3 regions of the Bacillus sp. Marseille-Q1617 genome follow, and region 2 is predicted to be linked to each of the others. Evidence: riboswitches for the same ligand, from Rfam matches in the RefSeq annotation. Region 2 holds a riboswitch; each other region holds the start of a gene.
The links. A riboswitch is a leader RNA that binds a small molecule or an ion and turns the genes downstream of it on or off. The one in region 2 is predicted to bind S-adenosylmethionine.
Positions count from the first base shown of each region.

Region 1: it holds a riboswitch for S-adenosylmethionine, as region 2 does, so the genes downstream of both, HWX64_RS09485 (Fur-regulated basic protein FbpA) here and HWX64_RS13070 (sugar ABC transporter substrate-binding protein) in region 2, are expected to answer to the same signal.
Region 3: it holds a riboswitch for S-adenosylmethionine, as region 2 does, so the genes downstream of both, HWX64_RS15580 (methionine ABC transporter ATP-binding protein) here and HWX64_RS13070 (sugar ABC transporter substrate-binding protein) in region 2, are expected to answer to the same signal.

Region 1 is NZ_CAHJXM010000001.1:1,909,238-1,916,992, forward strand. Features, by position in the region: gene mgtE (magnesium transporter) at 1-345, shown strand, start outside; gene HWX64_RS09470 (hypothetical protein) at 765-932, shown strand; gene spoIIP (stage II sporulation protein P) at 1,249-2,355, shown strand; gene HWX64_RS09480 (four-helix bundle copper-binding protein) at 2,561-2,887, shown strand; gene HWX64_RS09485 (Fur-regulated basic protein FbpA) at 2,909-3,130, opposite strand; SAM riboswitch class I at 3,241-3,351, opposite strand; gene HWX64_RS09490 (protoporphyrinogen oxidase) at 3,567-4,958, shown strand; gene HWX64_RS09495 (YndM family protein) at 5,167-5,637, shown strand; gene HWX64_RS09500 (dimethylarginine dimethylaminohydrolase family protein) at 5,778-6,617, opposite strand; gene HWX64_RS09505 (amino acid permease) at 6,705-7,755, opposite strand, start outside.
Region 2 is NZ_CAHJXM010000002.1:305,207-312,961, forward strand. Features, by position in the region: gene HWX64_RS13065 (CTP synthase) at 1-584, shown strand, start outside; SAM riboswitch class I at 1,112-1,218, shown strand; gene HWX64_RS13070 (sugar ABC transporter substrate-binding protein) at 1,384-2,469, shown strand; gene HWX64_RS13075 (sugar ABC transporter ATP-binding protein) at 2,484-4,016, shown strand; gene HWX64_RS13080 (ABC transporter permease) at 3,985-4,974, shown strand; gene HWX64_RS13085 (DUF2529 domain-containing protein) at 5,027-5,548, opposite strand; gene HWX64_RS13090 (response regulator) at 5,959-6,321, shown strand; gene fdaB (class IIb fructose-bisphosphate aldolase FdaB) at 6,504-7,361, shown strand; gene fsa (fructose-6-phosphate aldolase) at 7,541-7,755, shown strand, end outside.
Region 3 is NZ_CAHJXM010000002.1:838,872-846,626, forward strand. Features, by position in the region: gene HWX64_RS15535 (acyl-CoA dehydrogenase family protein) at 1-162, shown strand, start outside; gene HWX64_RS15540 (SDR family oxidoreductase) at 505-1,287, shown strand; gene HWX64_RS15545 (metalloregulator ArsR/SmtB family transcription factor) at 1,319-1,621, shown strand; gene HWX64_RS15550 (arsenate reductase family protein) at 1,772-2,128, shown strand; gene gcvH (glycine cleavage system protein GcvH) at 2,276-2,659, shown strand; gene HWX64_RS15560 (YusG family protein) at 2,753-2,989, shown strand; gene HWX64_RS15565 (toprim domain-containing protein) at 3,513-3,875, shown strand; gene HWX64_RS15570 (thioredoxin family protein) at 3,878-4,201, shown strand; gene HWX64_RS15575 (hypothetical protein) at 4,464-4,817, shown strand; SAM riboswitch class I at 4,936-5,040, shown strand; gene HWX64_RS15580 (methionine ABC transporter ATP-binding protein) at 5,188-6,210, shown strand; gene HWX64_RS15585 (methionine ABC transporter permease) at 6,207-6,875, shown strand; gene HWX64_RS15590 (MetQ/NlpA family ABC transporter substrate-binding protein) at 6,890-7,717, shown strand.

The sequences.
Region 1 (7,755 bases), on a different contig from region 2:
GTAAGGGGGCTGGTTTCACAAGACTTGGACGTAACACAGGTTTTGAAGCTGATATTTCGTGAATTATGGGTAGGTATCATCATCGGTCTTAGTTGTGCAATATTGATATCGATCATTGCATTCATATGGCAGGGAAGCTTCGTACTTGGAATCGTAGTGGGTAGTTCACTATTGATCACACTCATAATCGGAACACTAGCAGGAACCATCATTCCGCTCGTTCTCTATAAGTTTAATATTGATCCTGCCGTAGCTTCAGGTCCACTCATTACAACAATCAACGATATCTTTTCACTGCTCGTATATTTCGGCATTGCAAGCATGTTCATTTCAAAATTATCCTAAACTAAAACCGCCCCGGCAATGAGCAGCGGGGCGGTTATTCTATGATTATACTTTCTGTGGCTGTTGGTTAAGATGTCGTTCGATTATGTCCGCCAACTTAATAATATCTGTATATTTCTTGGTTTGCTGGGTTTCTATATAAGTTAACAAGAACGTTTCCGTGTCAAAGTGGTATATGACGGAAAGTACAGGTGTCTGGTCCTCCGAACTGAAAGTGTGAATAATCTCACTTTCTTTAAAATCAATTTGAGTTTTCAGCATTCGCAGAATTGTATCGAATGACATAAAACGTCTCCCTTCTATATTATAGAGGGATTGACTAAATACAGTCTCGTAGACCCAAAATAATTTAATCTTGATTAAGTATAAATTATATCATACAATTAAATATTTATATACCTATCAAGGAGGGCGTAATTGTGACACCTGAAACTTATTATTTTTTCAACTATAAAATGAAAATGAATCTTTTCCCGAATATGCTTGATAAAGTAATGCAGAAGGCTGCCGCTATGGGATTTTCAGAAGATGAAGGAAGTTCTTTTCGCTTAAAAAAATTCGGAGAAGCCTCCAAAACAACTAAATAATATGATGAATATTGTCGGAATATTTTTGAAATCTCGATTTAAATTAATGAGCATACCTATTCCAATCAATTGTTAAGAATACGGAAATTTTCTACTTACACCCACTATACCTATCAAGTTTACATAATTAAAGTGTGATTTGTACTGCCTTCATAAATTTGCCCTTCTAGTAAAGAAGAATGAACCTTTATCTCTTCATTCTATATTCTGCAAGTTGCGCATATAGTGAACTAGTAAATCTTATAAGTATAGGAGTTCATTCATGGCGTACAAATCCAGAAAAGATAGCACCCTACCCCTACTAGTATTTGTGACTATGAAATCTTTAGCAAGAATGATGGTTCTCGGAATTATCCTTCTTTATTTTTCCGTCTGGCTTATATCTGCGACGGCAATCAAGCTGAAGGTGGACACGCTGTTTTACTCGACAGTATCTGATATGGTACCGAAAGAGACCCTCTTGAAGCTTCTATCTGAAGAGATTACTTCACTCAGGGTAATGAATGAAGAGGAATTGGAGTCCGACTTTGACTGGCTTGAAAGTGTAACCAATGTCTCGTTGTTTGATCCCCGCAGTTTATTTGGAAGAGAGATACCGGGGATTGAAAATTACCATACCCAGATAGCCGTAGCGGGGAAAGGGACGGATATAACCAACCTGCCTGTAGAATCGCCCGCACCGACTGAGGAACAATTGAAGAATCAGGAGTTTGATCAGAAACAGATTGACCGGGCAAATGGCGACAGTGGAGAAACCGTTGAAGAAGTCGATAAGAAATCTGTCTTTATTTATCATTCCCACAGCTGGGAAGCATTTAGCCCGCTTATTAAAAATAATCAAACCGAAAATCCTGCCAGTACGAATGAAAAAGTAAACGTCATTGCGATCGGGTCAAAGCTTCAACAAGAACTTGCGAAAAGAGGGATAGGTGCCGTACAGGATAAGACAGATACTACGCAGGCACTGAAAGAGAAGAACTGGACCTATTATGAGTCATATAAATTATCAAGGGAGCAGGTTCAAGAAGCACTTGCCGGAAATAATGACCTCAATTACCTGATTGATATCCACCGTGACTCCCAGCCCAGGGAAATCACCACTAAAACAATTAATGGGAAGCAATATGCACGATTATTCTTTATCGTAGGTAAAGAAAACAAGAATTTCGAAAAAAATCTGGCCATCGCCAAAGAATTGAATGGCGCACTCGAAAAGAAATATCCCGGCATCAGCCGCGGGGTATTTGTTAAAACGAAAGCTGAAGGAAACGGTGTCTACAATCAGGACTTGACCGAGCGAGCCATGCTCCTGGAATTCGGTGGTGTAGAAAATAATTTAGTCGAGCTCTATAATTCAACGGAAGCATTTGCAGAAATCTTCGCAGAGTTTTACAAGGAAGATGTTGTAGAAGTTAATGGATAAGTGTGTCTGCGAAAAGCTGCTGTGATAAGGCAGCTTTTTTCGTTTTCTCCGTTTTTTGCATAAATTCTGCAAAAAACGCGGGAAACTATAACCTATGCGGGTTATGAATCCTTTTCAATCTTGAAACGAATTTTTGGAATGTTGTTTAGAGAAGGTGAAACCCGGATAAAGAATGATAGAATAAAAAACAAGGAGGAACTAATTAATGTCACACGAAAAGTATCAATCATTAGTACAAACATTACATGAGTGTATGGAGGCTTGCAATCATTGTTACGATGCATGCCTTGGTGAGGATGATGTTAAAATGATGGCGGATTGTATCCGTTTAGATCGTGAATGCTCAGACATGTGCGGATTTTTAGAACAGGCACTGGTAAGAGGCACGCCGTTTGCATCCGAGCTTGCTTCAGTATGTGCATCCATCTGTGAAGCTTGCGGAAACGAATGCAAAAAGCATGACCACGATCACTGTCAAAAATGCGCAGATGCCTGCTTTAAGTGTGCAGAAGCTTGCAGAAATATCGCATAAACAGGTCCGTCCTTCAGTACTTTAACGTGCCGAGGGACGGGCCTTTACATTTTTCCAATGGATGGAGGAAGCGCTGCTGTGAGGATGGCAATGACTTTTTGCCTCTTGATACTCCTTTTCGAGTTCTTGCAGGGTCAATTCAAACAGTTGTTTGCCGTTCTTCTTGAAAATGTTATAGGTGATCAGTTTGTTTATAAGCTCCTCCCGGCGTCTTTCTAAAGTATGTCGAATGATTTTTCCCATTATCTTGCACCCCTTTTATCATTTATTTCATGAGAAAAGTCTTTATTGTTTTTACATAACAAAAACCTTCTTCCGAAGATAAGAAGAAGGTTTAAATAGTTTTATTCTTCATCTTATCTTTTCAAGCTTTCGGCTTGATGGAATTAGCACAGTGTTCCGTGAAATCAGAATCTGTTGCTGAGGTGTCATCGGGCCAGTCCCTCTGCCTCTCTTGATAAGTTATTCATGATTAATAAGTTAGATATACTTTAATACATAGTATTCCGAGTTGTCAAGTATGAATAAATGCGAGATGAAGATTTTTCCACTTTAGTCTCTAAGCATCCAGTACACAGAATCTTCATTAAAAAGTCACAATAAATTCCCCATTTGTTTATGATTTCACAATAAAAAGTGATAGGCTAATGGTATAAACCTGCATATGGAGTGAATGACGATGAAAAAGGTTGTTGTAGTTGGCGGGGGCATCACAGGACTCATAACGATGTACCATCTCGATAAATTAAAAAGAGAAAATAATATTGATATCGAATTGATACTGGTCGAACGTGATCAAGAGCTTGGCGGAAAGATTAAAACCGTAAAGGAACATCCGTTCATCATGGAGACGGGGGCAGACTCGATTGTTGCAAGAAATGAGGGTGTGCTGGCTTTAATAGAAGAATTGCAGCTAGAGGATGAACTTGTGTATAACGAAACAGGGCTATCCTATATCTACATGAACGCGAAGCTGCATAAGATTCCCGAAGATACGATTTTCGGTATTCCGATGAGTATAGAATCGTTAATGGAAAGTACGTTGGTTTCAGAAGATGGCAAACGTGAAGCGTGTAAGGATTTGGAAACTCCCAACAAGATATTTACAAAAGAGAGTTCGGTAGGTGAATTTTTGGAAGCGTTCTTTGGGCGGGAACTTGTCGAGAACCAAATTGCACCTGTACTATCCGGTGTGTACTCAGGAAACCTTCATGATTTGACGATGTCTAGTACGCTTCCGTATTTGGTGGATTATAAAAATCAATATGGAAGTATCATCAAAGGGCTTGAAGCAAATAAAGAAAGATTTAAGAGTTCCTCCAAAGGGAAATTCATCTCTTTCCGAAACGGGTTATCTGCTCTGATAGACCGGCTTGAACAGGTGATAGAAGATGCTGATATTATTAAGGGTGAAGAACTTATTAACCTGAAGCAGTATGAAGATAAGTACGAGCTCACTTTTACTGACAGAAAGCAGGTTGAGGCCGATTATGTAGTTTTTTCAACACCACATGATGTTACACAAATGATTTTGAACGATCCTCTAATGGATCAACACTTCAGCCTATTGAAAAATTCATCTCTCACAAGCATTTATATAGGGTTTGATGTAAAGGATGATATTCTTCCTGAAAATGGAACAGGATTTATTACATCGCATGGCAGTGATGTTCTATGCGATGCTTGTACGTGGACAAGCCGAAAATGGAAGCATACAGCAGAGGAACATGAATTGTTGGTAAGATTATTCTACAAAAGTTCCAATCCTCATTACCGAGAATTAAAGGGCCTTAGTGAAGAGGATCTTACAAACGTAGCACTTAAGGATATATCAAAAAGTCTGGCCATTAACGAAAGACCGGTATCCGTTAAGGTCACCGAGTGGAAAGACCTTATGCCGAACTACCATTTGCAGCACAGCGAGGCAGTGAACTCACTTCAACATACACTTAGTGAGAACTATCCTAATGTGACACTTGCGGGCGCGTCTTATTTCGGAGTCGGAATCGGTGCTTGTATTCAAAATGGAAAGCATACGGCTGAAGCCATTATTGAAAAAATAATCAGATAAGTATTTTTGGGCTTGAATTCTTTAAAGGAATTTCAAGCTCTTTTTTTCGAAAAATTCATCGAAGCCTAGGTGGTCAGGGAAAAGAAGTTTTAGTCCAGCCATCATAGCATTTAAAATCACAAGGTACATATCAGCCGGAAAAAACATCCTCCTTTCTTTAGCATAATCTCAAATAAAAAGAGAAAGATAAGTTAAGGAGGGATTGCACATGAAGCATATTAAAGCATTTGCCATTAAATTTGTGGCAACCTTTGTACTTCTATATTTGATCCTTGCAGGTGTACAAGCCATTACCTTTGGAGATGTTTTTCTTATATCATTAGTGTTGGGATCAATTGCTTATTTACTTGGAGATCTGTTTTTGCTTCCAAGAACAAGTAATACAGTAGCCGCACTGGCTGATTTTGGACTTGCATTTATCTTGATTTACTTTATGACGGATGGAATGACGGATGGCGGTACTTATTTAATAAGATCTATTCTTGCTGCTCTAGCATTAATGGTGTTTGAACTGTTTTTCCATAGGTATGTAGTTCGTGATATCTTACCTAATCGGTCAAATAAAAGAAAAGCGCCGGCCAATCTTCAGTATCAGACTGAAGCTTCAGAACAAATTCATCCCGAATTCCCAACAAAACTCACGGATGAATTCCATATGAAAAACAGAGACAAGGAATAATACATGAAAACAAACCTGATAAGGAAATCATCGGGTTTGTTTTTTTATGATTGATTTAGAAAATGAGGTGGGAGTTGCTATGCTTCTGTAGAAAGTTCAAAAGCCAGTGTCGCTCTATAAAGCAACACTGGTTGTGACATTTACTGTCGCAGCAGCGGGAGCGTACAGCATCTGAATGATCCACCGGACTTAATGATTTCATCGAATTCCACTTCGATTACCTCATACCCCCGTTCGCGAAGTTTACCGTTGACTTCCTTATTTATTGGAAGGCTGATAACTTTCTTGTTTCCAATTGAAAGAACATTTACTCCCATGGTGAATTGTTCCTCTCGTGAGACATCGATCAAGTGAAATTCAGAAGCCAGTCGGTTAACGTCTTCTTCCAATAATCCTTCACGATGGATAAGTGCATCCTTGTCGGAAAGGATGTTAAAGATACAATCAAGATGAAGGATATCTTCATGAATCGGCAGGGAGATGACTTCGTAGTCTGGCAGGTATGACTGAATTCGTTCTACTGCACCTGGTGTCGTCCTATCACTCAGGCCGATGTACACGGTTCTTCCATGTACAAGCACATCACCGCCCTCAGTTTCATCTTCAATGAGATCTATGTATGGCAGGCCTCGGCTGGACAGCCATTTTTTCAGTTCACCTTCTTCACCTTGTCTGACTGGCATTTTCATATCCGAGATGAATAAAGTTTTGCCCACCGTGAACCCGATATCCCTTGTAAAGACTTGTTCAGGAAATGCTTCGTCCGGTGACAGCAAGTGGGTTTCAATTCCGTTTGATTTCAATATTTCAAGGAATGTTGCATGTTGTGAGACGGCTTTTTCTACATCTATATTCTCTTTATGGTAGCGTCGTTGAGTTTCATTAATCACATCAACAATTTTCATATAGTTCGGCGGACATAAAATGACTTCTTTTAAAGAAGCAAATTCATTATGGCAGCATACTTGATTCTGGTTCATTGGACGTCCTCCCAAGTGCAATATGTTAAAAGGGTTGCTTTTACATTATGATGCTCATATCTTTTAGTACCATTCATGGAAGGTTATTTAAGCAGTATGTTCTTTCTTCCATTTCTTATTCATCAAGAAGGCGACGAGGGCAATCAGAGCTACCAGCAATAATGAAATATAAAAACCGAATCGGATACTTTTCTCTATGATTGTCCCCGTTACAGCGGAAAACAGAAGAGCCAGCCCAAATATGCTAAGAATGATGCCCGAGCGTTTTTGTTTCAAAATTTTAAAAGCCGAGAGGATGATAAATGCCCAGTTATAAAGGAGCAGGATTCCAGCAGCTGTGGTTAAATATTCATATACTTTCCCGGGCAGGAGGAGAGCCGTGATCACTGAAGCAATCAGTCCTGTAGTAGCAAGACCCAATGAGGGAAGTGGAAGGTCCCTTGGCTTCTTCAGCTTCTTTTCAAAGATTTTCGGGGCATCGCCGTCTTTGGCAAGAGTGACAAGCAGGCTAGTCACGCCGAAGAGTGCAGCCGTAAGTGCTGAAAAGCCGGCAATGATGATAGCACCATTGAATACATGAGGGAAGAAAGGGAGATTGTGCATACTCAGTGCCGTCACAAAAGGACTTTCTTTATCATTAAAGGCTTCTAGAGAAACGAGTAATACAGCCATTGCCAAAGATGCCACATAGATCAACGTCAGGATGAGAAGCATGACATTCCCCGCTTTGGGAGCCTCCTTTTTATCCTTCAACTCCATCGCCATCAGGCCGATCACCTCGATACCCCCGTATGCATAAAATGCATAAATCAAGGATGCCCATAAACCTTTCAACCCTTCAGGGAAAAGGGAATTCTGATTGAATAAAAATTCTGGAATCTCTCCTTTGCCTTCAATTACACCAAAAAGGGCAAGCGCCGCAATCACAATGAACATAATGATGGCTGATGTCTTTATTACGGCAAATATGCCTTCAGCTTTGTCAAAACTTTTCGTTCCCAGGATCACAATCAACAGGGAGAGAACGGCATAACCGCTTGCAAATACCCATAGTTGAATACGTGGAAACCAAAATTGCGAAAGAATGGCCAATGCTGTCAGCTGGCTGCCCATGATCAATATATTTGAACACCAATAA
Region 2 (7,755 bases):
AACTTGGGGACGTAGACGGAATCCTTGTGCCTGGAGGCTTCGGTGACCGCGGAGTCGAAGGGAAAATCGCAGCGACTCAATATGCCCGTGAAAACAAGATTCCTTTCCTTGGAATCTGCCTTGGCATGCAGCTGGCATCTGTAGAGTATGCGCGCAATGTACTTGGTCTTGAAGGAGCTCACTCAGCTGAGTTGAACCCGGATACGCCTTACCCGATCATTGACCTGCTTCCAGAACAGAAGGACATCGAAGATCTTGGCGGAACGCTTCGCCTCGGTTTATATCCATGTAAACTGACGAAAGGTTCAAAAGCCTATGCAGCGTACGACGGCGAAGTGGTTTACGAGCGTCACCGCCACCGCTTCGAATTCAACAATCACTACCGTGAGCAAATGGAAAAAGCAGGCTTCATCTTCTCAGGTACAAGCCCTGACGGACGCCTTGTGGAGATCATCGAACTTGAAGATCACCCATGGTTCGTGGCATCCCAATTCCACCCGGAATTCACGTCACGCCCGACTCGTCCGCAGCCGCTGTTCAGAGACTTTGTCGAAGCAAGTTTGGCTTTTGGTGAGAAGGAATAAGAGATAGTAGTTGGTTTGGACCGCTTTCCTGGATGGGGGAGCGGTCTTTTTGTGTGGAGGGGGCACGGCGGTGGCTGTCTATTTACGATTGAGTGCAGGGATAAAGTGTGTAGGGAGGTGTAGAGGTTGTCGGATATTGTCGTTAAATCGGTAGATCGCCCTTATATTTGATATTCCGCCCTTAAAATCGAAATCTCGCCCTTATATTTAGAATAACGCCCATAACAATGCAGATTGCGCCCATAAAAATAGGGGCGGCACTTGGTGCAGGTGTAGATTATTCGACAGTTCGAGCATAAGGAGGGAGTTTTCGAGTAAAAGCAACCGAATTTCGAGCATAAAATGGGCAGGTTCGAGCAAAAGCAAGCGGATTTCGAGCATAAAATAGAAATCCCAATCATAAGAAGCTCCCCAATACCCGGGTATGTGTATCTCAAGAAAAAAATAAAAAAGAATATTGACAATTTTTCCACAAATAAGTAAGATATCGATTATACGCATGCGAATAGTAAACAAATTTCATATTTCTCTTATAAAGAGTTGGCAGAGGGACTGGCCCGATGATGCCCGGCAACCTACCGTTTCGACGGAAAGGTGCTAAGACCTGCAGGATTGATTTCCTGAGTGATAAGAGTACGTTTATTGATACATAAACCTCTTTTCTCTCGGGAAAAGAGGTTTTTTGGTGTCCGCGGGAAACTGGTGGATCCCGTTGACGGACCTTGAAAGCGAGCGAGTGCACCGCCCGGATCGAGAGGTCAAATTTTTAAAAAAACATATCACAAGAGGAGAGTCATTTATGAAAAAGCCGTCTTTATTACTTATCATCATCACGCTGGTACTGAGCCTGCTCGCAGCATGCCAGCCGAAGGTTTCCGAGGAATCGAATGCTGAAGCGGGGGCAGTGAAAGGGACATCCGATCACGCGCTTGCAGGCAAGAAAATCGCTTTGATCATGCAGATTAACCTGGGCACGTTTTCTGCCCAATACATTGAGGGTGTGAAAGAGCAGGTCGAGAAGTTCGGAGGGAAGGTACAGGTCTTCACTTCTGATGGGGATCTTTCAAAGATGTCATCGAACCTCGATGCTGCCATCAATCAGAAGTTCGATGGGATCCTGATTGACCATGGAACGAAGGAAGCGCTGCAGTCAGGTGTCGAGAAAGCAAAAGGGCAGGGCATTCCAGTCGTCGTGTTTGATGCGGATGTTGAATCGGATGGTGTGACCGTCCTTGAGCAGGGAGACAGGCAAATGGCAGATCAGACACTTAACGCCCTTTCAGAAGAGTTAGGCGGAAAAGGTGAAATCGTCAAGATCTGGGTAGCGGGGTTCGCCCCGATGGAAAGGCGCCAGACAGCTTATAAAGAGTTCCTTGAAGCGAACCCTGACATCAAGGAAGTGGCGGCTTTCGGCGCCGCGACCCAGAATACGGCACTCGATACGCAGGCCCAGATGGAAGCGATCCTGAAGCAGTATCCGAATAAAGGGGATATCGATGCTGTGTGGGCGGCATGGGATGAATTCGCGAAGGGTGCTGTCCGGGCCATCGAGGCAGCCGGACGGGATGAAATCAAGGTTTACGGGATTGATATGAGCGATGAAGACCTGCAGATCCTCCAGAAAGAAGGAAGTCCGTGGGTGGCATCTGCGGCGGTTGATCCGAAAGACATCGGGCGCGTTCAGGTGCGGTTCCTTTATCAGAAGATTTCTGGAGAAGATACACCTCAGACCGTGAAGCTCGAGCCTGTCTTCATCGAACAGGACCAGCTACCGGATGAACAGATCACAACCGACCAGCTTCACAAGCATGTCGAAGGCTGGGGCGCAAGCGAGCAGGGATACACAGATGAATTGAAGGAGCTTGAAGGCTCTTTCAAAAAATAGAGAGGAGGATGGATATGGCTGCTTTGCTGGAAATGAAAGATATCCATAAAACTTTTTCAGGGGTGAAGGCCCTGGACGCAGCAAGATTCCAGGTGAATGGAGGGGAGGTCCATGCCCTTCTCGGAGCGAACGGGGCAGGAAAGAGTACGCTCATGAAAATCCTTTCCGGGGCTTACACGCCGGACAGCGGCGAAATTCTTCTTCGCTCTGAAAAGAAACGCTATCAAACTCCGAGAGAAGCAAAGCAGCACGGCATCCACTGTGTCTATCAGGAAGTGGATACGGCAATCGTCCATCAGCTTTCGGTTGCGGAAAACATCCTGCTTGACCGCTTATCGGGCGGCGGATCTTTTTTCCTGAATAAAAGGACGCTTGAGAAAGAGGCGGGCGCCGTGCTTCACAGGATCGGGGCAGGTAATCTGTCACTGAGTTCACCTGCTTCCTCACTCAGCCTGGCCGAAAAACAGCTCGTCCTGATCGCGAGGGCGCTGCTTCAGAAAGCGGAAATACTGATTCTCGATGAGCCGACAGCCCCTCTCAGTCTATCGGAAACCGACAGGCTGTTCGAGGTGATGGAAGAGTTAAAGAAAGAAGGGGTAGGGATAGTGTTCATTTCCCACCGTCTGCCCGAGGTGTTCCAGGTGTCCGACCGGATCACGGTGATGAGGGACGGCAGGACGATCGGCATCTATGAAAAAGAGGAGACGACACCTGAGGAAATCGTAGAAAAAATGCTGGGGCGTTCGTTTAAGGAAGAATTCGTAAAGCAGCCTGCTGAAAAAGGAGGGATGCTTTACGAAGTGAAAGGGCTGGATGACGGCGGGAAACTCCGTTCGATCGACCTTCGTGTCAGGGAAGGGGAAGTCGTCGGGATTGTGGGGCTTGTCGGTGCAGGTAAAACAGAACTGGCAAAAGCATTGTTCGGGGCCTCCCCGATAGACGCAGGCTCCTATTTTTTAAAAGAAAAAGAAGTGAAGGTCAAAAGCCCGCGTGACGCTGTTAAGAACGGCATGGCGCTCGTACCGGAAGAGAGAAGGAAAGAGGGACTCTTCATCCATGAATCGGTCCAGCATAATCTCAGCTTTCCTTCATTACGGAATATTTCGAAACGCTTGTGGATCAACTCAACGGCAGAAAAAGAGCTTGCCCGGAACAGGATTGAATCACTCGGCATCTGCACCGCTCATGAAGGGGTCTCTGCAAATGATCTGAGCGGCGGTAATCAGCAGAAAGTGGCCATCGGTAAGTGGCTGACGGATGACGCTTCGCTGTTTTTGTTCGACGAACCGACGAAGGGTGTGGATGTCGGAGCGAAAAAAGAAATTTTTTCCTTAATACAATCCTTGGCACAAGAAGGCAAGGGCATCCTCTACTTTTCCTGTGAAATCCAAGAGATCCTGGCCGTTTCAGACCGGATCCTTGTTATGTATGACGGTCGGATCGTCAAGGAAATGACGGCAGGGGAAGCGACACAAGAAACCATTCTGCTTTATGCATCAGGAGGGACGGCAGCACATGAAGGCAAAGATATTAGACTTACTGTTTAAATACGGAGCCATTGCTTTGATGGCGGTTATTTTGATTTTTTTCAGCTTTTATCATCCATTCTTTTTCACATACGGGAATCTGTCGGATATTTTGAGGTCGATATCGATCGTGACGCTGGTGGCCCTCGGTGTGACCTTCACGCTGGTCGTCGACGGCTTTGATTTGTCCGTCGGCTCGACCGTCTCACTTTCGACGGTGGTGACGGCATCCCTGATGGTGTGGTATGAAGCGCCGTTGTGGCTCGTGCTCCTGATCCCGCTGCTGGTCGGCGCGGGAGTGGGGCTCTTCAATTCCCTCTTGATCGTCAAGCTCGGCATCCCGGATTTATTGGCGACGCTCGGTGCGATGTACATCATTTCAGGGATCCACCGGACCTATACGGAAGGGTACTCCATCTATAACAATATGCCGATGGCAAGCGGCGGAACGGCACCGGGGATATTTTCGGAAGCTTTCTTATGGATCGGGCAGGGCGAGCTGCTGGGTTTGCCGGTGCCTGTCTGGATCATGCTCGTGTTTGTCGGTTTGATGTATGTGATCATGCATTTCACACGTTGGGGACGGATTCTCTATATGACGGGCGGAAATGCGGAAGCATCGCGGTTGTCGGGTGTGAACATCAAGCGCGTGAAGCTTATCGCCTATGTCCTGTCCGGAGTGTTCGCCTCCATCGGCGGGATCCTGTTCACCGCCAGGGTCGGGTCCGGACAGATGGATGCCGGTGCCCCGCTCCTGATGGAAGCGGTGGCCGCCGTGTTCGTCGGTTTCTCCGTGCTCGGCGCGGGAAAACCGAACATCCTCGGCACATTCTTCGGTGCGGCGCTCATCGGCGTCCTCCTCAACGGGCTGACGATGATGAACCTGCCATACTACGCATTCGAAATCATCAAAGGAAGCGTGCTCGTACTGGCATTGGCCGTTACCTATATTCATGCAAAAAAAGTGAAATCAGCATAAAAAAAGCCCGTCCTTCAATGCGTTAAAGCATCGCGGGACGGGCTTTCAACTATTATTCGTACTCCTCAAGCATCTCCCGGATCACAAACCCGAGCGCGAAATAGATATAGAGCGCCGCCATGCTCGTAGGCATGCACACACGCTCGCCGATTTCCTCGCCCGGAAGCATCCCTTTGATCACCTTGGTATCGAGGTGAATGTCCGCAAGTCCGGCGAGCCCTTCACCCTCACTGACTAACCCGGATATCCCAACAAACGGAATCCCTTCCTCCGCCAGTCCCTTTGCAAACTCGACCGCTTCTTCATCCGTCGACAGGCGGGTCACAACGAGTACTCGGTCGGCTTCAGTCAGTACGGTGGAATCCTCGTATCTTTTTATAGAAGGAAGGCGTTCAGCACCATACAGAGCCTCAACCGTCACCGCTTCCATTTCCCCGAATGCCTTGATATAAACCGATCCCTGACCGACTGCCGCCTGTGCCAGTAACCTTGCCGCATCCTCAATCTCAAACTCCTGCTTCTCAGCTATACGTTTAAACAAACCCGATAACTGGGTCGTGAACATCTTGATCATCTTTCCACTCCTCCATCTGTCGAACATTAGACTTCGACAATCTTTGCTGTATCGCTTATTATAAAGGAAAATGAACCTAAGTAAAATAATGGAGAAAAAGCAGGATTTTTCACAGAAGAAAGAGAAGTACTAGAAGTGTGATAACTTTAGAGACGTTTTAATAGAAATAAACTTGTATAAAAACGGCTGCTGCGTTGATTGGAGTGCAAGACGAAGACTCCTGCTGAAGAAGTAGTTATGAGGGCCCGAAGACAAAGCCTGGGAAGCCCACCCGCTCCGCGGAAAGCGAAGTCTTGTACGGAAATCATAAGCGGATATGACAGGTATTCAAAGATATTAGACTGTCGCCAACCTATCGTTTGTTCATGTTCAAAACATACATATTCTATTTAAAAAGGGGATTAAGCCATATGAATGAAAAGATACTTATTGTAGATGATCAATTTGGTATTCGGATTCTATTAAATGAAGTGTTGCAAAAGGAAGGCTACCAAACCTTTCAAGCAGCAAATGGCGTTCAGGCACTTGAAATCGTTGATAAGCATTCCCCTGATCTGGTCCTTTTGGATATGAAAATTCCTGGAATGGATGGAATCGAAATCCTTAAGCGTATGAAGAAGAAGAACCAGGATATCCGCGTGATCATCATGACCGCGTACGGGGAACTGGATATGATTCAGGAAGCGAAGGATCTGGGTGCTTTGACTCATTTTGCGAAGCCGTTTGATATCGATGACATCAGACAGGCAGTAAGGCAGTACATTCCGGTTTGACCCAGAAGTTAGAATAGTGAAAATAGTAGTATTTTTTACAAATCGCCTCTTCAGTTGGTAAAATCAATTGTGTTTTGGTATGATACAAGTGAAATTGTTAACAATGTAGGTGTGAACAAGCTATACCTTCCATTATACTTACCAAAAATGGCACACTGACTGAATAAAAGGAGGAAATAAATATGCCTTTAGTTTCAATGAAAGACATGCTTATCAAAGCAAAAGAAAACAGCTATGCTGTTGGTCAATTCAACTTGAATAACCTTGAGTTCACTCAAGCGATCCTTCAAGCGGCTGAAGAAGAGAAATCACCTGTCATCCTTGGTGTTTCTGAAGGTGCAGCCCGTTACATGAGCGGTTTCACAACAGTAGTAAAAATGGTGGAGGGTCTTATGGAAGACTTGAACATCACAGTACCTGTTGCGATCCACCTTGACCACGGTTCAAGCTATGACAAATGTAAAGAAGCGATTGACGCTGGTTTCACATCAGTCATGATCGACGCTTCTCACGGTCCTTTCGAAGAGAACATCGAAATCACTTCCAAAGTGGTTGAATATGCTCACTCTAAAGGTGTTTCTGTTGAAGCTGAGCTTGGTACAGTCGGCGGACAGGAAGATGACGTAGTAGCTGACGGCGTTATCTATGCTGATCCTAAAGAATGCCAAGAGCTGGTTGAACGTACTGGAATCGACACTCTTGCTCCTGCATTAGGTTCAGTGCACGGTCCTTACAAAGGTGAACCAAACCTTGGTTTCAAAGAAATGGAAGAAATCGGTGCGGCGACAGGAGTACCTCTAGTACTTCACGGCGGAACTGGTATTCCGACAAAAGATATCCAAAAAGCGATCTCTTATGGAACAGCTAAAATCAACGTAAACACTGAAAACCAAATCGCTTCTGCTAAAAAAGTACGAGAAGTACTTGCAGCAGACTCTGAAGTGTACGATCCACGTAAATACATGGGTCCTGCACGCGAAGCGATCAAAGCGACGGTAATCGGTAAAATGCGTGAATTTGGTTCTTCTAACCAAGCGTAAGCGAATAGAGGTAATGTTTGGAAAGTGACCTGAAACAGATTAGATCTTTCCGGACGTGGTAGAAAAAGAATGAAGCAGTAGGAGAGGACTGGCACCAGGGGAGGTAATGCCTTTTTGGGTCAGTCCTCTCCGTTCATTATAAAAAGATTGAAAATTTTGTCGAAAAAGGGGTAGGAGACTTGAAATTTTTTATCGATACAGCAAACATGGACGAAATCAGAGAAGCATTTGAATGGGGAATCGTGTCAGGTGTGACAACCAATCCATCACTTGTGGCAAAAGAAAAAGGTGTCACATTCGAAGACCGCCTGAAAGAAATCACCGAACTCGTACCGGGTTCTGTCAGTGCAGAAGTCATCGCGACAGACGCGGAAGGGATGATCAAGGAAGGAAG
Region 3 (7,755 bases), 530 kb from region 2:
GCGCATGCAAAAGAAACGCTTGTGGCAACAGAGCAGGGTGACACTCTACGTATGATGCTTTCAGCGCTCCGCAAATTCACGCGCCACACACCGATCAATGTGATCGCGGTTAAGCGTGAAGCATCTGAAAAGCTGATTGATGCTGAGAAGTATGTTGTTTGATAAGTGACTTTTTGGTGAAAGGAACGGACCTCCGTTTGGGGGTCTGTTTTTTGTTTTTGGGGTCATTATCTTGAGGGAGAGATAGTAATCCAGTCAACTATTGAATTAATTACGTCACCAATATAAATAATTCAATCATACATTTAAATAATTCCGTCACACCGCCTCATCATTCCCTCACAAACCCCATTGATTCAATCAACCGGTCAAATTCTACTATAGCAGCTGGTGTACGCACTCAATATCCGTTCTCTTGACGTATCCCTAAGTATAAATTATTATATGTTTAAACACTTAAACGTTTAAGCGTTTAAACATAACGAAATAAGGTGGAAAATATATATGAAAAACAAAACCGTACTGATCACAGGGGCATCAAGTGGAATAGGGCTTCATTTTAGTCATAAATTTGCTCAAGCGGGCCATAACGTGGTCCTCGTGGCGAGAAGTGAGGAGAAGCTGCATTCTCTTGCTGCAGAATTAGAAGGGAAATACAAGATCAAAGCACATGTTATCAAAGCTGATCTAGCCGAGACGGGAGCATCCCGTTTCATTTATGAACAAGTTACGTCAAATGACATCGAAGTTGATATTCTCATTAACAATGCCGGGTTTGGATTGTTCGGTGAATTTGAACAGACTGAGATTGAGAAAGAAAAGGATATGATTCAAGTAAACATTACAGCCTTGACCGAGCTTAGCAAGTATTTTGGAAAGGAAATGGTGAATCGGAAGAAGGGACAAATATTGAACGTGGCTTCCACTGCAGCCTTCCAGCCGGGACCATTAATGTCCGTATACTATGCCACGAAAGCGTACGTCCTTTCATTATCAGAGGCACTTGCGAATGAATGGGAGGAATACGGAGTGCAGGTGATGGCACTATGTCCGGGAGCTACTAAAACAGGGTTCAGTGATGCAGCCGAACTTCAGGAATCAAGACTCTTCCAGTCGGGCGTCATGACTGTTGAAGAAGTAGTAGAAGAAGCCTATAAGCAGATGGCCCATCAAAAGAAGGTAGTGATCATACCAGGGATGAAAAATAGAGTGCTCGCCGGGTCCATTCGATTCATGCCGCGTAAACTGGTCACAAAGATTGTCCGCAAAGTCCAGGAACGGATATAATAAAAGTGAATGAAGTAGAAGGGAGAATATTATGGGGCAAAAAGCCATTGATACATTCCGTGCTTGTACTCCTTTATTTCAAGCATTAAGTGATCCGTATCGGCAGGACATCATTGTCCTTCTTGCTGAAAAAGAACCGCTTACGGTCAATCAAATCACTGAGCATCTAACTCTATCCCGTCCGGCGGTCTCCCACCATTTGAAAATATTGAGAGATCAGCAGCTCGTCTCCCTTGAGCAGAAAGGGACACAGCGTTTCTATTCTTTAGAACTTGATCATGCGGTTGAACTTCTAAAGCAACTGGTGGGGACAATAGAAAATCACTGTGAATAAACCTTCTGTAAAAGAAGGAAAATAACGAAGGCTGTCGAAATTAGTCTAATAGGTAAAATCCTTAAACCAGGGAACGGTGATATATCCAGTTCCCTACTTTTTAATATTGAATGATATATGCTGACAACCAAATCGAAAGGTGGTGGTAACATGTCATTGTCTTTTTATTCATATCCAAAATGCGGAACGTGCCGGAAAGCAAAGAAGTGGCTTGAAGACAATAACGCAGATTTTAATGAAATACATATCGTTGAAAATCCCCCGTCCAAGGACGAGCTGAAAAGCCTTTATGAAAAAAGCGGTCTGCCGCTGAAAAAGTTTTTCAATACCAGCGGGAAAAAGTATCGTGAACTTGGATTGAAGGATAAGGTGAACGATGCCCCTGATGAAGAACTCCTTGAGATCCTGTCTTCAGACGGCATGCTCATTAAACGTCCGATCACAACAGATGGTTCCAAGGTGACGGTCGGATTCAAAGAAGAAACGTTTGAAGACACCTGGAAATGAGGGTACATTCCATTTCGTGTAACCAGCTAATGGAAGCCCCTTAAACGGCTTATAAAAAGTTTCAAAGGAAACACTTTGTTTTCTTGCTTTTTTATAAAAGAGTGTGTCAATATTAGGTTGTATACCAAGTATTTGGAGGGATTTGAAATGAGTACACCGAAAGATCTTCGCTATTCTGAAGAACATGAATGGGTCAAAACAGAAGGGGAAAACGTACGTATTGGAATTACTGCATTTGCACAATCTGAACTTGGCGATATCGTATTCGTGGAGCTGCCTGAAGTAGGCGACGAAGTTAAGGCTGACGAGCCATTCGGAAGCGTTGAATCAGTTAAAACTGTTTCAGAACTGTACGCACCGGTTTCAGGTAAAGTCGTTGAAGTAAATGAAGATCTTGCTGACAGCCCTGAGTTTGTTAACGAGTCTCCTTATGAAAAAGCTTGGATGATCGTTGTTGAACCAACTGATGCTGGAGAAGTGGACAAGCTGATGACAGCAGAACAATATGAAGAAATGATTAACGAAGGTTAATACCCGGGAACACCTTGAGTATATTCTCAAGGTGTTTTGTTTTTCATTTGGGGCATTCTAATGGTAGATGCCATTAAAGAAAGGATGACCCCTATGACTCTTGAACCAAAGAAACTGGATGTCACAGACCGTGTGACTGGAAAACTGAAAAATGGAGAGTTGGAATTGTATCTTGATAATCAGCCGATCGGCAGAATGGCTGTGCCTCTTGAAGGGATCGCCATGGAACCTGATTTTGAAGCGAAAGAAAATAAAATTTTCCAAAACTACACCGCCACAGAAGGAACCGATGCACGATATACTGACTGTGACGAAGGCGGCTGGTGTTAAGTTTCACTTGAAAGGGTGCCAGACTTCTCCTCATGGAAAGCCGGCACCCTTTTGCCTGTTTTAATGCTAATGCAAGGTATTGAGTTGGTAAGATATATTTAATACGCTTTATTTTAATGAAAAAGATTTAAGCCTGTTCCAGCGGTTGATTGGAGTGCAAGACGAAGACTCCTGCGGGAAAAATAGCTAATGTGAGACGTGTCCAGCTCCGGGGCTTAGAGGCACATGTCATAAGTCAACTCGTCCAAGAAGGCAAAAAACGCCTTCACGGCCGATTCGCCTTATCCCCCCCGCCTCTCTTCAAAGCCCCTCCGCTTTTCTAACCCGCAGGAACGGAGTGACGAGGAGGCTCACGGGCTACCCGCGGAAAGCGAAGTCTTGCACGGAAATCAACAGCGGAGTTCAGCCTTTTTTCTTTCTATTTCCAAAAAAAAATGAGAAGATATAAGTAAGTAGCGGACATCATCTCTAATTAATTGAATATACTATCCTAATCTTATTTTTGAAAGATAAGGTGATGACAATGTTGGAATTTGGTGATGAAAAAGTAATCATCGTAGAAGGTACAACAGATAAACGAAAGGTAGAAGGGATCATTAAAGAACCCATTGAGATTATCTGTACAAATGGAACCATCAGCATTACAAAAATGGACGAACTGATTGATTCGCTGGAACAGAGAGATGTTTATATACTGGTGGATGCCGACCATGCAGGAGAAAAGCTTCGAAAACAATTCAAGCGTGAGTTTCCCGAGGCAGAGCACTTATATATCGACCGGATGTATAAAGAAGTGGCATCTGCACCTGAATATCATTTGGCTTCTGTACTGATTGGCGCCAATATTGATATACACACGGAATTTCTGGAAAAAAGGATGAGTTAACGTTGAATGAGGTAAGTAGTACAAGTGCGCTTTATGATTCAATAAACACACATGAACTTTCGGCCGTTTATCTCTACACCCCTATGTGTGGGACATGCCAGGTAGCAGGCAAAATGATGGAAGTCGTGAAAAAGCTTCCGCAGTCCTTTCATTTTGAAAAAGTCAATTTGAATTACTTACCACAGTTTGCAGAAGAACAGGTGATTGAAAGTGTGCCATGTTTGATCCTATATAAAAATTCTGAAGAGAAGGAAAGGATTTATGCCTTTCAATCTGTGCCCTATCTATATGAAATGTTGAAGAAAACAGAGACCTTTAATGGATAAAGGTCTTTTTATTTTGTCATTTTCGCTATCACTTTAATATAGGTGTCCAATGTAGCTGCTCAACCCTGAAAACCTTTCTACAAACTAGGACATATTTCTTGGGAAATGAAGAGAAATTGCTCGGAATTTATATTCTGAATATTCAATATTATCTATTTCGACAGTGATTCATTATTACTTCAAAATCATGTCGAGCAACTGAAAAAGGATAGAATATCCAAATGTAGAATTAAGTAGTAAGAAGATTCGCGGGAGGGTATTTATGAGAAATCATTTAGAGACGTTAATTGAACAATGTCATGCCAAGTACCATCTGCAGCTGTTATTTCCTTCAGATCCATTTATTCTTGCCTTCGAATGTGAAAATCAGCGCTACACCATTTCTCTATCAAATAATGAGTGCTTTATTATGGAAGACAGTATGAAATCTGAACCTCAATTTTTTATCGATGGAAATAAGGAAATGATTACACGTGTTTTAAAAGGGGATGAGCTTTTATCGCGGATGGTTGAAAACAATCAATTATCTGTTCGCGGTGGTTACCGCCCGCTGTTGTTCGTGGAGTCTGTGTTGTGGTTGACAAGACCCATCATAAAAGAGACTGTGGAAATTTAGTGATTACTCTAATCTTCTGAAAAAAAAGAATTGACACCCTTTATATGTGGTGATAAAATCACTTTTGTAGCAAATTTTCTGAGACTTTACACATATTAACTTAATATATTTAGACTTACTCTTATTTAGAGTGGTGGAGGGACGTGCCCTATGAAGCCCGGCAACCGTCAATTTTATTGAAATGGTGCCAATTCACTCAAAGCTATGCTTTGACAGATAAGAGGAAGGATAATCATATGATTATGCCTTTCTGCTTATCTGCGGGAAGGTTTTTTTATTGCCCTCATACCTAGACTGTGGGCAATAAGAGAAGTATTAATTCATATTAGAACGATCGTTTTACTCAAGAAGAAGGAAGGTGACCGACATCATGATTACCATCTCAGACGTGAAGAAAATATATCAATCGAAATCAGGCCCGATTTCTGCAGTGGACGGAGTGAACCTTTCCGTTAAGGAAGGTGAAATATTCGGGGTGATCGGCTATAGCGGTGCCGGTAAAAGTACGCTGATCCGGATGCTCAACGGACTTGAGGTCCCGACTGAAGGTGCTATTAACGTGGGCGGTCAGGCAGTATCTACGATTAGAGGTAAAAAGCTCCGCGAGGCAAGACAATCGATAGGCATGATTTTTCAACATTTCAATCTGTTATGGTCAAGGACTGTCATTGAAAATATTCAGTTCCCCTTGGAGATAGCAGGTGTTCCTAAAAAAGAAAGAAATAAAAGGGCAAATGAACTGCTGGCTCTTGTCGGCCTTGAAGGGAGAGGGGATTCGTATCCTGCGCAGCTGAGCGGCGGCCAGAAGCAGCGTGTCGGCATCGCAAGGGCACTTGCGAACAACCCGAGTGTACTTCTGTGTGACGAAGCGACATCTGCACTTGATCCCCAGACAACCGATTCCATCCTTGATCTGCTTGTGGATATCAACAAGCGCCTGGGACTGACCATCGTCCTGATCACGCATGAAATGCACGTCATCAAAAAAATCTGTCATCGTGTAGCCGTAATGGAAAATGGGAAGGTTGCTGAACTCGGGGATGTGCTCGAAGTATTCCGGAATCCTCAGCAGCAGGTGACAAAAAGGTTTGTGAAGGAAGTGTCTCAGGATCAAGATTCGGATGAAGTGATTGAACAGCTCATCCAAGATTACTCGACAGGGAAGGTCTTGAAATTTACGTTCGTGGGTGAATCGACCGGGCAGCCGCTGATCACCTCCCTGATCAGAAAATTCGACCTTGAAGTGAATATCCTTCAGGGGCAAATATCCCAGACACAAAAAGGTGCATACGGCACATTGTTCGTTCATCTGGACGGAGCGGAATCCCAGCTTAAAGAAGCCCTTGCGTTTGCCGAAAGCCAGTTGGTGAAAGTGGAGGTGATGGCAGGATGATCGAAACGATCTTTCCGAATGTCGATTGGGAAAAGCTCTGGGAAGCAACACTGGAAACCCTTTATATGACGGGGATGTCCGTCCTTATCACGTTTGTATTGGGTATCATTCTCGGGATCCTTTTATTTTTGACATCCAAAGAAAATCTTTGGGAAAACAAACTCACTTACACTGTAACAAGCGCTGTCGTGAATGTATTCAGGTCGATCCCGTTCATCATCTTGATCGTCTTGCTGATCCCGTTCACGAAGTTCTTGCTTGATACAATCCGCGGTGCAAATGCAGCTCTGCCGGCACTCATTATCGGGGCTGCGCCGTTTTACGCCAGAATGGTCGAAATCGCCCTGAGGGAAGTAAACAAAGGCGTCATTGAAGCAGCAAAGGCAATGGGCGCTAAGACAAGTACAATCATAATCAAAGTGCTCATTCCGGAATCGATGCCGGCGCTCATATCGGGTATTACGGTGACGGCCATCGCCCTTGTCGGATATACCGCTATGGCAGGGGTCATAGGGGCAGGGGGACTTGGGAACCTTGCTTACCTGGACGGTTTCCAGCGCAGCAGGGATGATGTCACTCTGGCATCTACGATCATGATCCTCGTGATCGTGTTCGGAATTCAATTCATTGGTGATTTCTTTACAAAAAAATTAGATAAACGCTAAAAGGAGAGAACAACATGAAAAAATGGTTAGCAGGAGCAGTAGCAGCAGCAAGTATTTTTGGATTGGCCGCTTGCGGAAATGATTCAGGAGCGGGAAGCGATGAAAAGGAACTGGTAGTGGGTGCTTCGAATGTACCGCACGCTGAAATCCTTGAACAGGTAAAGCCGATCCTGGAAGAGAAGGGAATCGATCTTCAAATCGAGACGTATCAGGATTATATCCTTCCTAACAAGGATCTAGATAACGGCGACATCGACGCCAACTATTTCCAGACGATCCCTTACATGGAGCTTCAAATGAAGGATAATGAGGGGTATGATTTCGTCAATGCGGGCGGCATCCATATCGAGCCGATCGGCGTTTACTCCAAGAAGTATAAATCCCTGGAGGACCTTCCGGAAGGGGCAACGATTTTGATGAGTAACTCTGTTTCCGATCACGGACGCATCCTAAGCTTATTGGAAAAGAAAGGGCTCATCACATTGAAGGATGGAGTCGAAAATACACAGGCTCAAATTGAAGATATAGAGGAAAACCCAAGAAACCTGAAATTTGATTATGAATATGAAGCGGGTATGCTTCCGCAAATGTACGAAAATGAAGAAGGCGATGCCGTGGTCATCAACTCCAACTATGCCATCGATGCCGGCCTGAAGCCGCTTGAAGATTCAATTGCCATCGAAGATACTGATTCTCCATATGTGAATGTCATCACTGTCAACAAAGGAGACGAAGATAAAGAAGAAGTGAAAGAACTCGTCAAAGCTCTGCGCTCAAAAGAAATCCAGGATTTCATCAATAAAGAGTGGGACGGGGCGGTTGTTCCTGTTTCAGAAGAATAAGTTTAACGAAACCCGATGACTTCATCGGGTTTCTTTTA